Regions from separate parts of the Thermocrispum sp. genome, predicted to be linked through region 1. Evidence: predicted binding sites of a transcription regulator. Region 1 holds the regulator's gene; the other holds the start of a gene.
What was found. The regulator LexA, encoded in region 1, represses DNA repair genes until DNA is damaged. The targets are predictions, from matches to a motif close to CGAACACGTGTTCG.
Positions count from the first base shown of each region.

Region 1 (7,555 bases):
CCTTGACGTCCTCCACGGTGGCCGACTCGGGCATGTTCACCGTCTTGGAGATCGCGCCGGACAAGAACGGCTGCACCGCGGCCATCATCCGCACGTGCCCCATCGGCTCGATGGCGCGCTCGCCGACGGCGCAGTCGAACACCTCGTAGTGCTCCCGCCGCAGACCGGGCGCGTCGACCACGTGACCGTGCTCGGCGATGTACTCGACGATGGCCTCGATCTGCTCGTCCTGGTAACCGAGCGACTTCAGCGCCCGCGGCACGGTCTGGTTCACGATCTGCATCGACCCGCCGCCGACCAGCTTCTTGTACTTGACCAGCGAGAAGTCGGGCTCGATGCCGGTCGTGTCGCAGTCCATCATGAAGCCGATCGTGCCGGTGGGGGCCAGCACCGAGGCCTGCGAGTTGCGCCAGCCGTACTTGCTGCCCAGCTCGATGCTGCGCTGCCACTCGCGCGTGGCCAGCTTGCGGATCGCCGTGTCGTTGGTGTGCAGCGTGCGGATGGCGTCGTTGGCCGCCGCGTGCTTGCGCATCACCCGCTGGTGCGCCTCCGCGTTACGGGCGTAGCCCTCGTACGGGCCCACCACCGCGGCGAGCTCGGCCGACCGGCGGTACGACGTGGCGGTCATCAGCGACGTGATCGCCGCCGCCAGCGAACGGCCGCCCTCGGAGTCGTACGCGTGCCCGGTGGCCATCAGCAGCGCGCCCAGGTTCGCGTAGCCGATGCCCAGCTGGCGGAACTTGCGCGTGGTGTCCGCGATCGACTCGGTCGGGAAGTCCGCGAAGCAGATCGAGATGTCCATCGCGGTGATGACCAGCTCGACCGCCTTGACGAACAGCTCGGCGTCGAACGTGCCGTCGTCGCGCAGGAACTTCATCAGGTTCAGCGACGCCAGGTTGCAGCTGGAGTTGTCCAGGTGCATGTACTCCGAGCACGGGTTGGACGCGGTGATCCGCCCCGACTCCGGGCAGGTGTGCCAGTCGTTGATGGTGTCGTCGTACTGGATGCCCGGGTCGGCGCACTCCCACGCGGCCCTGGCCATCTTCTCGAACAGCTCGCGGGCGTCGACTTCCTCGATCACCTCGCCGGTGGTGCGGGCGCGCAGCCCGAACTTGCCCCCGGTCTCCACCGCGCGCATGAACTCGTCGCTGACCCGCACCGAGTTGTTGGCGTTCTGGTACTGCACCGAGACGATGTCCTTGCCGCCCAGGTCCATGTCGAACCCGGCGTCCCGCAGCGCCTTGATCTTCAGCTCCTCGCGGGCCTTGGTCTCGATGAACTCCTCGATGTCCGGGTGGTCGACGTCGAGCACCACCATCTTCGCCGCACGCCGGGTGGCGCCACCGGACTTGATGGTGCCCGCCGAGGCGTCGGCGCCCCGCATGAACGACACCGGGCCGGACGCCGTGCCGCCCGAGGACAGCAGTTCCTTCGACGAGCGGATCCTGGACAGGTTCAGCCCGGCGCCGGAGCCGCCCTTGAAGATCAGCCCCTCCTCCTTGTACCAGTTGAGGATCGACTCCATGTTGTCCTCGACCGAGAGGATGAAGCACGCGCTGACCTGCTGCTTGGACGACGTGCCGACGTTGAACCAGACCGGGGAGTTGAAGCTGAACACCTGGTGCAGCAGCATCCAGGTCAGCTCGTGCTCGAAGATCTCCGCGTCGGCCTCGGAGTGGAAGTAGCCGTGCTCCACGCCGGCCTTGGTGTAGGTCTTCACCACCCGGTCGATCAGCTGCTTCAGGCTGCGCTCACGGGTCGGCGAGCCCACCACACCGCGGAAGTACTTGCTGGTGACGATGTTGGTGGCATTGACGGACCAGAACGACGGGAACTCGACACCGCGCTGCTCGAAGTTCACCGAGCCGTCCCGCCAGTTGGTCATCACCACATCGCGCTGCTCCCATTCGACCTCGTCGTACGGGTGCACGCCCTCGGTGGTGAAGACCCGCTCGAGCTTCAGTCCGGTCCGCTTGGCTCCCCTGGACTTCCCGGACTTGCCCGAAGCAGGGCTCGTCCCCACGGTCTCTGTCATGCCAACTCCCTCACTCCAGCGCTGCGCGCAGGCGCATCGCGCCCTTGCTCACTTCTTGCCGTCGCTGGCCGTTTCGCTGTCGTCGTCCGCCTGGTCGCCCTGCGCCTGACCCATCGCGGCCCGCAGGTCGGCGATCTCCTTCTCGAAGTCCTCGATCGACTCGAAGGAGCGGTACACGCTCGCGAACCGCAGGTAGGCCACCCCGTCCAGCTCCCGCAGCGGGCCGAGGATGGCCAGCCCGACCTCGTGGCTCGGCACCTCGGCCAAGCCTGCCGATCGGATGGTCTCCTCGACCTTGTGCGCCAGCTGCTGCAGGTCGTCCTCGCTCACCGGCCGCCCTTTGCACGCCCGCCGGACGCCGTCGACGACCTTCTCCCGACTGAACTGTTCGGTGACGCCGGACCGCTTCACCACCGCGAGTACCACCGTTTCGGACGTGGTGAACCTGCGGCCGCACTTCGAGCACGCACGGCGCCGCCGGATCGCCTGGCCGTCATCCACTTCCCGGGAATCGACCACACGCGAATCCTCGTGCCTGCAGAACGGGCACCGCATGCCGCGACCTCCGGGACCTCAACGACCACGCACCAGCCCACCCATCACACGCCCTGCCTCCGTTGGACTCCCCGGGCGCGGATTGGTGATCGTCTTGTGGATCGACGGTGGACAACCCACCGCCTGCTGTGGACAACTACTTCGTCAGCAACCCAAATTGTGGAACAACTACACGCATGTAACTACTACATGTTGGGGTCGACACTAGAACGCCGGGGGCGACTTCGCAACTCTCACGCGGGTGAAGTCCGCTACGAATTCACCCCCTCACCCTCCGTCGCCGACACGGCCCGGCGGAGACTGCGACGATCCTCGGCACCCGGCCGACAGGACGCCGCCAAGCCGACACGACACGCGCAGGACACGACGCGCGAAGCCGATCCCGCGAGCGGGGGCCTGCCGTCGCGGCACGCCCCGCTAGCCCCGCGACTCGACCGGCACGGTCAGCGCGTGACCGGGAGCCACCGCGCCCGCCGACACGCCGTTCAACTCCTCGATGCGCTCGACGACCGCACGCGGATCACTGTGAGGCGCAAACTTGACCGCCACGTCCCACAGCGTCTCCCCCGGGGCGATCGACACGATGGCCGTGCGATCCGGCACCTCCGCCGCCACCCCGTGCGCCAGACCGCCGAGCAGCAGCCCGAAAGCCACCACCGCGCAGGCCACCGCCACGGCTACCGCGACCATCACGCGCCACTGCCGCGCCGCGGAACGCGGCCCGCACGCCACGCCGGTGCGCCGCGGACTGGCCACCACGCGGCCCGCCCGAGGCGGACGACGCAACGCCTCCTCGGAAGTACGCCGACAGGCGCCTCGCGGCTGCACGGCGACGGGGCGCCGACATCCCTCGCTCGCAAGGACCGTCATGCTTCCTCCTTCGTGCCATCGGCTCGCGTCCGGCCGCCGGAGTGTTCGAACATGCGTTCGTCGAACACGTGATCGATGTGTACCACGCGGGACCGACAAAATCGAGACTTCACCGGCGTGTCGTTCGAACGCGTGTTTGAACTTGGCCAGGGCACGCGTTACTGTCGGTGACGCGACGTACTCGGATGTCGCGGACCAGCCTGGGAGGACAGCGGTGGCACAGCAGCCGAAGCAAGGCACACGGCGGCGCGCGAGCGGGAAGAACGACAACGTCCGGGAACTGCGGACCACCCGGCCGAGCGATCTCACCGCACGTCAGGGCCAGATCCTCGAGGTCATCCGCTCCTGGGTGGACGAACGCGGCTACCCGCCGAGCGTGCGCGAGATCGGCGACGCGGTGGGGCTGAACTCCACGTCGTCGGTGCAGCACCAGCTGCTGGCACTGCAACGCAAAGGGTATCTGCGGCGTGACCCGAACCGGCCGCGCGCGGTGGGCATCGTCCCGGCCGACCTCCCCCAGCGTCCGCGCAGCACCGAGGAGGAAGTCGCCGCCGAGCAGGCACGGCCGGAGCCTGCCTACGTGCCCTTGGTCGGGCGCATCGCCGCGGGCGGCCCGGTGCTCGCCGAGCAGGCCGTCGAGGAGATCTACCCGCTGCCGAAGGACCTCGTCGGCGAGGGCGAGCTGTTCCTGCTCACCGTCGCCGGTGACTCGATGATCGACGCGGCGATCGCGGACGGCGACCTGGTCGTGGTGCGCAAGCAGCCGACGGCCGACAACGGAGAGATCGTCGCAGCGATGATCGACGGCGAAGCCACGGTCAAGACGTTCAAGCGCAAGGACGGCCACGTGTGGCTGATGCCGCAGAACGAGGCCTACGACCCCATTCCGGGCGACGAGGCGACGATCCTCGGCAAGGTGGTCGCGGTCCTGCGGCGCCTCTGAGGCCGGCTAGCGGCGCCTGCGCCGGAGCTTGCCCAGCCCGAACCACAGCACGACAGCAGTCAACGTGGCGACCACCAGCGCAGGCAGCCTGGACCGCTGCTGATCTCCGGACGACGACTCGGAGGGTGCGTCACTGTTCCCAGCCTTGCCCGAGGACGAGCCGTCTTGGGTGGACGTCGCCGCGTCGACCAGGGCCGCGGCCTTGCGTACCGCCCGGATGGGCTGGCCGACCCCTTCGCCGGCGGCCAGCAGCGTGCCGTCCGGGTCGAACGCGATCGCCTCGCCCTGTGGCTCGCCGGGCAGCGGGACACGCACCGGTTCACGCTTCAGCGCGGCGACCACGTTCCCGTCGGGCGCCGGGAAAAGGTAGGCGTCGGTGTAGGTCCGAAGCGCCACGACGGTGCCGTCTCGGCTCACCGCGCCGCCGGTGACCAGCATCGATCCGATCGGTCCCACTTGGTCGGGCCCGCCCGGCGTGCCGGTCACGGCGAAGCTGACGGTGGCCACCTTCTCCAGCGGTGTCGGCCCCGGGGTGCGCAGGCGCTCGGCAGGCCGATAGACCGCCGACCGGCCGAGCACACTCTTGGTCACCACGTACGGCGTGCCGCGACGGTCCAGCAGCAGGGCTTCGGCGTCGTGCTGGCCGTCCGGATAGGTGAGCCGATGCAGGCTGGCGCTGCCGTCCGGCCGCACCGCGATCAGCGCCACGGTCTCCCGGGCCTTGCCGTTGTCGCCGGTGTCGGACAGCCACAGCACGCCGTTGGCGTCGAGCGCCAGATCCTCCACGTCGTAGGGATCGATGCTTGCGGTGATCGTGCGCTGGACGGTGCATTCACGATCCAGCACCATGACCTCGACTTGTGTCCCGCCGTCGTTGACGGCGAACAGCTCGCGGCCGTTGGAGGCCAAGCCGGACAGCTCGGGCAGGCGGGGGTCGTCGACGGTGCACAACGTCTTCGGCGCCGGCACCTCCGCCGCGGTGCTCACCGGAGCCCCGGCAGCAATGCCGATCACCACGGCCACTGCTGCGCCCACGGTCAGCCGCGTCCGCCGACCGGATCGGTCAGCGCGTGGCGGCACCATCGACGGCGAACTCTTTCAACGCCGCGGCCAGGTCGGGCTTGACCCGGGCGGTCAGCCGAGTGCCTTCCGGGTTGTGCTCCTCGACCAGCACCTCGCCCTCGGCGTGCGCGCGGGCCACGAGCTCGCCACGCGCGTACGGCACGAGCGCGTCGACCATCACCGCGGGCCGGGGCAGCCGGTCCGCGATCGCGTCGACCAGCTTGTCCAGCCCCTGGCCGGTGCGTGCCGAGACGACCACGGCGTCCGGGAGCAGATGCCGCAGCCGCATCAGGTTCACCTCGCCCGCCAGGTCCGCCTTGTTGATCACCACCAGCTCCGGCGGCAACGGCACGCCCTGGTGCTCGGAGACCTCCCGCAGCACCTGCCGGACGGCCGCCACCTGGTCCTCGGGCGCCGCGTCGGCACCGTCCACCACGTGCAGCAGCAGGTCGGCGCCGGTGGTCTCCTCCAACGTCGACCGGAACGCATCGACCAGCTGGTGCGGCAGATGACGCACGAACCCGACCGTGTCGGTCAGCGTGAACGTGCGGCCGTCCGGCGTCTGCGCCCGCCGCGTCGTCGGATCCAACGTGGCGAACAGCGCGTCCTCCACCAGCACACCCGCGCCGGTGATCGCGTTCAACAGGCTCGACTTGCCCGCGTTGGTGTACCCCACGATCGCCACGCTGGGCACCTCGTTGGCCTCCCGGCGGCTGCGCTTGGTGCGTCGCACGGTCTCCATGGCCGCGATCTCGCGCCGCAGCTTGGCGATCCGCTTGTTGATGCGCCTGCGGTCCGTCTCCAGCTTCGTCTCACCGGGACCACGCAGACCGACACCACCGGTGGCGCCGCCCGCCCGGCCGCCTGCCTGCCGGGACAGCGACTCACCCCAACCACGCAAGCGCGGCAGCAGGTACTGCAGCTGGGCCAGCTCGACCTGCGCCTTGCCCTCCCGGGACCGCGCGTGCTGGGCGAAGATGTCCAGGATGAGCGCGACCCGGTCGATGACCTTGACCTTGAGCTTCTCCTCCAGCTGGCGCAGCTGGCCGGGCGACAGTTCCCCGTCGACGATCACCGTGTCGGCTCCGGTGGAGCGCACCACGTCGGCCAGTTCGGCCACCTTGCCGGAACCGATGTAGGTGGCCGGATCCGGCCGGTTCCGCCGCTGCACCAAGCCTTCCAGCACCTGCGAGCCCGCCGTCTCGGCCAGCCGGGCGAGCTCGGCGAGCGAGGCTTCCGACTGTTGCGCAGTGCCCTCGGTCCACACGCCGACCAGCACGACGCGCTCGAGGCGGAGCTTGCGGTACTCGACTTCGGTGACGTCGTGCAGTTCGGTGGACAGGCCTGCGACCCGCCGGAGCGCGGCACGCCCTTCCTTCTCCAGCTCGCCGACCGAGGGCTCGTCGGCCTCGTCGGCGAGCGTGCCGGGCCGTTGGTCCGTTGCTTCCGGCGCATCGCGCCAGTTCTTCGTCTCTGTCATACACCTCCATCGTCCCACGGCCCGGCCGTGACGACGAATCTTTTACCGCTGCGCGGCCCACCAGGCATCGGCGATCTCGCCCGAGGCGACGAACTCGGCTGGGCCGGTCATGGTCGCCTCGCCGCCGGCCACGCGCACCTCGACACGCCCGCCGGGCATGTGCACCGCCCGGCTCCCCTCGCTTTCGCCGAGCAGATGCAGGTCCGCGGCCGTGACGGCCACGGTGCCGGTGCCGCACGCCCGGGTCTCCCCCACACCACGCTCGTGGACACGCATGCGCAGCGCCCCGTCAGCTCGGTTGACCAGCTCGACGTTCACGCCATCCGGGAAATCCGCCTCGTCGTACCACGGCTGATCACGCAGATCGAACGTGTCGACATCCGCGTCGACCAGGCACACCAGGTGCGGGTTGCCCACGTCCACGGCGAGACCACGCACCTCGACACCGCCGATCTTGGCCGACGAGCTGCCCGTCACCCGCACCGTTCCCATGTGCACCGTCACCGACATGTCGTCGTGCACCCGCACCTGCCGGTCACCGGCCCGGGTGGCCACCGGGAATTCCCTCGAGTCCACCAGCCCGGCCTCGACCAGGTAACGGGCGAACACA
Region 1 covers NZ_PKFA01000037.1:23,640-31,194, reverse strand. Annotated here, with positions in the region: gene CXP56_RS08095 (vitamin B12-dependent ribonucleotide reductase) at 1-2,035, opposite strand, end outside; gene nrdR (transcriptional regulator NrdR) at 2,084-2,590, opposite strand; gene CXP56_RS08085 (hypothetical protein) at 3,008-3,460, opposite strand; gene lexA (transcriptional repressor LexA) at 3,741-4,403, shown strand; gene CXP56_RS08075 (hypothetical protein) at 4,410-5,438, opposite strand; gene hflX (GTPase HflX) at 5,467-6,945, opposite strand; gene dapF (diaminopimelate epimerase) at 6,988-7,555, opposite strand, start outside.

Region 2 (7,555 bases), on a different contig from region 1:
GCACCTTGCGCCGGGCACGCACCATCCACGTGCCGCGCTGGGTGGGTGCCATGAAGCTGATCCGTTCGCTGCTGCCGCCGTTGATCGAGATCGGCAGCGGGCGAACCGGCGTGGCCCAGGCCGATGCCGAAGCGATGCGGGACATCGCCACCAGGGGTGCGCGGGAATCCGCGGTGGTCGGCCCGGGCGCGCGAGCGGCGCTGGAGAAGTCCGACCAGGCCGGCTAGCCGAGCTGCACCGACCGTTTCGCCAGGCCGTACCAGAAACCTTCGATCGCCGTCCGCGCCACGCCTGCCTCTTCGCCTGCGCCGAGGCTGACGAACAGCGGCGCGAAGTGCTCGGTGCGCGGGTGGGCTCTGCCGGCGGCCGGCGCTTTGTGGTGGAAGTCCAGCAAGGCGTCGACGTCGCCGGTGGACAGCACCTCGTTGCCCCAGTCGTCGAACTCGACCGACCAGGACGGCGGGGGCGCGTCGGCGGGGCCGGACATCGGGTTCATCTCGCGCAGGTTGTGGGTGAAGAAGCCGCTGCCCACGATCAGCACGCCGGCATGCCGCAGCGGCGCCAGCCTGCGGCCGATCTCGTACAGCTCGCGCGGGTCGAGCGACGGCATGGAAATCTGCAGCACCGGAACGTCCGCCTGCGGGTACATCTCCATCAGCGGCACGTAAGCGCCGTGATCGAGCCCGCGGTCCGGGGCGTCCGCGGTGGGATAACCGGCGCCGGCGAGCAGTCTGCGTACCTCGGCAGCCAGCTCCGGAGCGCCAGGTGCCGGGTATTGCACGGCGTAGTAGCGCTGCGGAAAACCCCAGAAGTCGTACACCAAGGGGCGGGTGGAGGTTGCCCCGATGGTCAACGGGGCGGCTTCCCAGTGCGCCGAGACCACCAGAACGGCTCGCGGCTTCGGTAGCCGCGCGGACCAGGCGGCCAGCTCGGCCGGCCAGACGGGATCGTCCGCCAGCGGCGGTGCGCCGTGGCTGAGGTAGAGGACCGGCATCGGTTGGCTCATGCCGTAGGGAACCCTTTCGGCGACGGAGCTATTCCTGGGGCCAGGTCGGCCGGGGAGTCCTGCTGCCGGGGCGCCCGGGCGAAGAGAATTCCCTCGGCCGGTGGGCCGCATCTCGGTAGCGTTCGGCCCATGCAGACGGTCACGCTGGCCCAGCGCCCCGAGCTCGCCGACAGGCTGTGGGACTTCCCCGGCGTCTGGGGGGAGTTCATGTACCAGGATCGGACCGCCGACCTGTACTACGACACCTGCGTGCGGCTGTATCCGGAGTACGTGATGCTCGCGCTGGACGGTGACCGGCCGATCGCCCGCTCGTTCAGCGTGCCGCTGGCCTGGGACGGTGATCCTGCGGCCGGGCTGCCCGAGGACGGCTGGGACTGGGCGATCCGGCAGAGCGTGCAGACCCGGTTCTCCGGCAGCAACCCGAACCTGGTGTGTGCACTGGAGATCAGCGTGCAGGCCGACCACCGTGGCAAAGGGCTGTCCGGAGTCATGCTGGAGGCCATGCGACGCAACGTCGCGGCTCTGGACTTCACCACCCTCGTCGCCCCGGTCCGTCCCAGCGGCAAACACCAGCGCCCGGACGAACCGATGACCAGCTATGTCGCGCGCACCCGCGACGACGGGCTCCCGGAGGACCCGTGGCTACGGGTGCACGTGCGGGCAGGCGGCACGGTGGTGAACATCGCCCCGATGTCCATGCAGATTTCCGGGACGGTGGCGCAATGGCGTACATGGACCGGCTTGCCGTTCGACCACCGGGGTCCGGTGCACGTGCCCGGGGCACTCGTCCCGGTGTTGTGCGAACCGGACCACGGCTATGCCACCTACGTCGAACCGAACGTGTGGGTTCTGCACCGGATCACCTGATGATCATCGGCGCGCCCTGCGGGCCGCTCCGGCTGGCATCCGCGCGAACGCCGCTCTTCGGAGCTGGTCACCCACCGGGCGAGGTCGGCGATCTCGCAGCGTCTGCTTCAGCGCTGCCAGCAGGCCGTCAGCTGTGAATGGGAGCCGACGTCCATCCCGCAGCACCCGTCGGTACGGCCGATCCCGGGGCACCTCCTCAGCACAGCCCATCCCACGGCATCCCGTCGGCACGACAACATCCCGTGGCACCGCGTCAGCGCGGCCGATCCCACGGCACCTCCTCAGCACAGCCCATCCCGCGGCACCCCGTCAGCACGACCCATCCCGCGACACCCCCTCGGCACGACCTATCCCACGGCACCCCGTCAGTACAGCCCATCCCCCGGCACCCCCTCAGCACGACCCATCCCACGGCACCCCGTCAGCGCGGCCGATCCCGCGGCGCGCCGTCGGCGCGGTCCGCCAGGTACTCGGCTGCGTGGATGTTGCCGGACGGCCCGCAAATCCCGTCTCGCTAGCTTCGATGCCCCGATGCGCTCCGGTGCGGCCTGGCAAGGAGGCCACGACAATGACCGCCGCTCCCCGTACCGCCCCTGCAGGCCGGCCATCGCCCGGCTGACCAACCCGCCTGACCACCGCCGCTACCCCCGGGCGAGGTCGGCGAAGCGGGAGTAGTGGAGCTGGTGGGCGACGGTGACGGTGGTGGTGGGGCCGGCGCGGTGTTTGGCCAGGATGAGGTCGGCTTCGCCGGCGCGCGGGTCGTCGCGTTCGGTGGCGTCTGGCCGGTTGATGAGCAGGACGATGTCGGCGTCTTGCTCGAGCGCGCCGGATTCACGCAGGTCGGCGAGCATGGGGCGCTTGTCGGTGCGCTGCTCCGGGCCACGGTTGAGCTGGCTGATGGCCACCAGGGGCACGTCGAGTTCCTTGGCCAGCAGTTTGAGCTGGCGGGAGAACTCGGAGACTTCCTGCTGGCGGGATTCGACCTTCTTGCCGGAGGTCATCAGCTGCAGGTAGTCGAGCACGATGAGTTTGAGGTCGTGCCGCTGCTTGAGCCGCCGGGCCTTGGCCCGGATCTCCATCATGGTCATGTTCGGCGAGTCGTCGATGAACAGCGGCGCCTGGGAGATCTCGGACATGCGGCGGGCCAGGCGGGTCCAGTCGTCGTCGGACATCCGGCCGCTGCGCATGTCCTGCAGGCGGATCTTCGCCTCGGCCGAGAGCATGCGCATGACGATCTCGGTGCGGCTCATCTCCAGCGAGAAGATCACGCTGGTCATGCCGTGCTTGATGGAGGCGGACCGGCAGAAGTCCAGCCCGAGGGTGGACTTACCGATACCGGGTCGGGCCGCCACGATGATCATCTGACCGGGGTGCAGGCCGTTGGTGACCTCGTCGAGGTCGGTGAACCCGGTGGGCACCCCGCGGGCCAGGCCGCCCTCGGAGGCGATCGCGTCGATTTCGTCCATGGTGGGCTGGAGCAGGTCCTCCAGCGCCACGTAGTCCTCGCTGGTGCGGCGTTCGGTGACTTCGAAGATCGCCGCCTGGGCCCGGTCCACCACCTCGTCCACGGCCGCGCTCTGGGCGTCGGCGGCGCCGTAGCCGTACTGCACGATCCGGGTACCTGCCTCGACCAGCCTGCGCAGCACCGCCTTCTCGGCCACGATCTGCGCGTAATAGGCGGCGTTGGCGGCCGTAGGCACGGTAGCGATCAACGTGTGCAGATACGGGGCACCACCCACGCGGGCCAGCTCGCCGCGGCGCTCCAGCTCCGCCGACACCGTGATCGGGTCCGCCGGCTCACCTCGGCTGTACAGGTCGAGGATGACGTCGTAGATCGCCTGATGCGCGGGACGGTAGAAGTCGGCAGGCCGCAGCACCTCCAACACGTCGGCAATGGCGTCCTTGGACAACAACATCCCCCCGAGCACCGACTGCTCGGCCGCGATGTCCTGCGGTGGTTGCCGGTCGAACCCGCCACCCGGGGTGGAGGACGCCGGAGCGGACCCGGTGAGTGCCGGACTGCGGTCGTCGGTCAATGCCACCGCCGCTGAACCTCCCCGTCTCGAACACTCGTTCGATTCCCAGTATGCCGCACGAATCCCCCTGCCGCGGGCAGGCTGCGGTCGTGTCGGACCACGAATCGGCGACCCGCCGTCCGCCGGGGTGGCGCCGCCCGCCCCGGCCACGGTGACTCGGCCGCAGGTCGACGCTCACTTTTGTCGGGTTTGACGGGTCTTTCGCCGCAGCTGCCGGCGGCGCGGACGTTGGCACGCTAAACCGCTCCGCGCACCCCTGCCAAATCGGCCTGGGGATGAATTGTGGATGACCTGTGGACTACTTGGGGGCAACTGTCCCCAGTCGCTCACAGGAGCCCGCGAGGCTGTGGACAACTTGGGGACAACTATCCCCCATGTGGGAAAAACCGCAGGTCAGACCCTGTGGATAAGTTGTGGATAAGATTGTGATCAGACGTTCGGCGTGTCGCGGCAAAACGTCATCCCGGGCGTGTCGCGCTTCCCGGCGGCCGGCACGCATCGCGGCCGCCGTAGCCAGCCGTGCCGCGGCCGGCCCGCATGATCGACGTCTCGCCGATCCGGCGGATCCGGTCGCCCAGCTCCCTCATCGTCGTCGGATCGAGCCCGCCACCGTCGAGCTCGGACAGCAGCAGGCTCAACGTGCGCACCACGCCGGGGTTCACCTCGGCGATCCGGGCGAACAGCTCGCGATCGCGGTCGATCGCATCGTTCACGGCTGCTCCGCACACCCGGGATCGGGGCGAACCTGGTGGATCGGCGCGCCCGGCCACAATCCGCACCTGGCGCAGGGGTAGTGCGGATATCGCAGTTCGTAGGGGTGCGCGATGTTCCGCCATTGCTCCTGGTGGGGTAGCGCTTCGGCATGTCGGTCAGGACGGGCCGATGCTGCGGCGCGGGGTCAGCTTGGCGTGATGTGACGGCCATGCCGTGATGAAACCGCGACTGTCGCTCGGCGGGACTGCCGATCCGGCGAATTCTGGGAATATTCGCTTCCGGAATATTCCTATCCGGAACAGCTGCGGATCAGGGCTTGCCATGCGTCGGCGAGGATGGTCTCCACCGCGGAGCGCCGTGGGTGCCAACCCAATTCGCGGCGTATCCGTGAACTGTCGGCCAGCAACACTGCCGGCTCGTCCACCGGGGGCCCGTGCTTCATCCGCACCGGGCGGCCATTGACCTCTTCTGCGATCTTCACCAACTTGGCGAGTGATGTGCCGCGCCCGCTTCCGACGTTGTACGTCCGCCACTTACCGGGAGTACATGATTCCAGCGCGAGCACGAACGCGTCTGCCATGTCAGCGACATGCACGAAATCTCGGACGACCATGCCGTCACCATTGAGAGTCAGCTCCGGTGCGATGCCGGCTTGCACCGCGACGATCCTCGGCACGATCCGCGTGTTGTCCTGGTCCGATGCGCCGTGCGCAGCTCCGGCGACGTTGAACGCGCGAAGCGCTACGGCGCCGATCGCGCCGGTAGCGGTGCAGCCGGCAACGATGTGGTCTGCGGCGAGCTTGCTCGCGCCATACGGATTTGCCGGCACGGTGGGCGAGTCCTCCGTCACTGGCTGCGGGACGTTCGTCCCGTAAACAGCGGCAGTCGAGGCGAGTACCAGCCGTTTCGGCGTTGCCGGGCTCGCTGTGGCGAGCAATGCCGATACGACGTTGAAAGTTCCACCGACGTTGACTGCCCAGTAGTCGGATGCGGCGGATGCTGACTCGCGTGTTCTTGTCAGAGCAGCCAGATGACAGACGGCGTCGACGCCGGCGACTGCTGCACGGACAGCGTCGGAATCGCGCACATCGGCGACACGCCCTGACAACTGGCCGCTGCGTCGCGCCATTGGGACGACGTCGTGACCTGCCTTGGCCAAGGCAGCCACAACCGCCCTGCCGACGAAACCGGTTGCGCCGGTGACCAGTACTCGCACGCCTCAAGCTCCCAGCAATCGGTGCCGATGCTCCCAGGCCAGCGTGAGGCACGCGCGCGCAATCGGCGACAGTGGCTCGTCACGCAGCCGCTGGATCGAGTCCGAGGTGAACGGGATGCCCACGGTCGGCCGGCCTGCCGCTGTGCCCACCGCGGAGCCTTCGTCGTTCCGGGCGACCATGGTGGCGAAGAGACGGTCGAAGACCGCCCCTTCGATCACCGCGACGGTGAGAAATTCGATCCACAACGTCAGTGGTTCCACCACCAGGGCGCAGACGAATACGCGGAAGTCCCCGGCATCGCGAGCGGCCATGAATGACTTGAACGGATCACTGTTCAAGTAGTCGACGGGGTCCACCGAGTTTTCGTCGTGCTCGGGGTTGCCCAGAAATTCTTCCGAGTATTCGCGTTGAATGTTTCGCCAAATGGAAAAATCGTTGGCCTGATGGGCGGGGGCCAAAGCCGCGGGCTGGAACATCCCGGCGGGGATCACGTGGTACATGCCACCGGCCGCAGCGACCGACTTGGCGTCCCTACGGTGCAGGTAGATTCGGTGGCCGTCGATCGGGTCTCGTCTGATCGTCAGCGTGTTGATGCTCGGCATGACTGGCCGAGCCGCCAGGTCGAACGGGTCGGCGACATGGCGACGCAGGGTCAAATCGGCAAAGCTCGGACGTCTCCGCCCAGCGCGCAACCACGCATCGGCGAACTCGTGAGCTACCGCCTCATGCACATCGAGCACATCGAAGTAGCACGTGTAGCCGAACTCGAAGACGCCTTTCCCTGCGGACCACCTCGCATCCAGCAAACGGTATCCGAAGCGGTTGTCGAGCAATCTGGGGCGGGCCAGATCACGCAGTGCCAACGAATAGCGGCGGTATCGCGCACCAGTTGCCGTGAGCGGGCGAACGTGGGCGGTTTGCTCGATGCTTCCGGTGATCGCCGGGATTGGCATCCGATCGTCCGGTCGCCAGGTCAATCGGATGTCGGCCAGCTCCACCGGCTCGCCCGGTGTCCAGTCGTCCCTGGTAAGAATCGTCGTTCCGGGTATACGAGCAAAGCCGGGGTACAAGTCGGCCGCGAGATCGCTCAACGTGACCCGGTGCGCGTTGAGTTCGGAACGTACGACCCGCCAAGCTTGCTGGCTCTCCCATTCCGAGCCCTGCAGGTCGCTGATCTGTCGTGGATCCGGGACGGAGTCCGCGCTGCAGTCGGGTAGAACGCCGAAATGCTCCGGCGGGATGCTCAGCCGCGCCGCCACTTCGCGAAGCTCGTCGAGCTTCAGCAGGATGTCACCGTTCTCGATCTTCGAAACCCTCGACTGTGTGGTGTGCAGAAGCTTGGCCACCTCTGTCTGGGACAGTCCGCGCTCCTGGCGGAACCAACGGATGACGTCACCAGCATTGGACCCGTCCGGTGGCGCGTCCGAAGATCCGGCTACATACAGCCACCGACCGGTGTCCTGTGCCACGCCTGCCTCCCTTCTGCCAAATCACAGTTTGCCGGGAAGCCTGGCACCTTCGTGCCCGCTACAGCCTGCACAGCGACATCGGACTGCCGATAGTTCCGATAGTTCATCATCCGACGCGTCCGGCACTACCCGGACGCCCGGTTGACAAGTCGGCCGTGATGGCGCGTCCAAGGAGACTGGTGGGTGCAGGTCGGACGGACGTTGCAAGTGTGCTTGGCGAGGCCGTACGTGGTGTGCGATCGCGGC
Region 2 covers NZ_PKFA01000042.1:20,106-27,660, forward strand. Annotated here, with positions in the region: gene CXP56_RS09255 (SDR family oxidoreductase) at 1-227, shown strand, start outside; gene CXP56_RS09260 (dioxygenase family protein) at 224-1,006, opposite strand; gene CXP56_RS09265 (N-acetyltransferase) at 1,136-1,873, shown strand; gene dnaB (replicative DNA helicase) at 2,515-3,915, opposite strand; gene CXP56_RS09275 (hypothetical protein) at 4,368-4,622, opposite strand; gene CXP56_RS09280 (NAD-dependent epimerase/dehydratase family protein) at 4,913-5,839, opposite strand; gene CXP56_RS09285 (helix-turn-helix domain-containing protein) at 5,843-7,309, opposite strand; gene CXP56_RS19020 (hypothetical protein) at 7,519-7,555, shown strand, end outside.
Region 2: a site for LexA is predicted at 3,937-3,950, ahead of dnaB (replicative DNA helicase). Genes of this name have one in related genera too.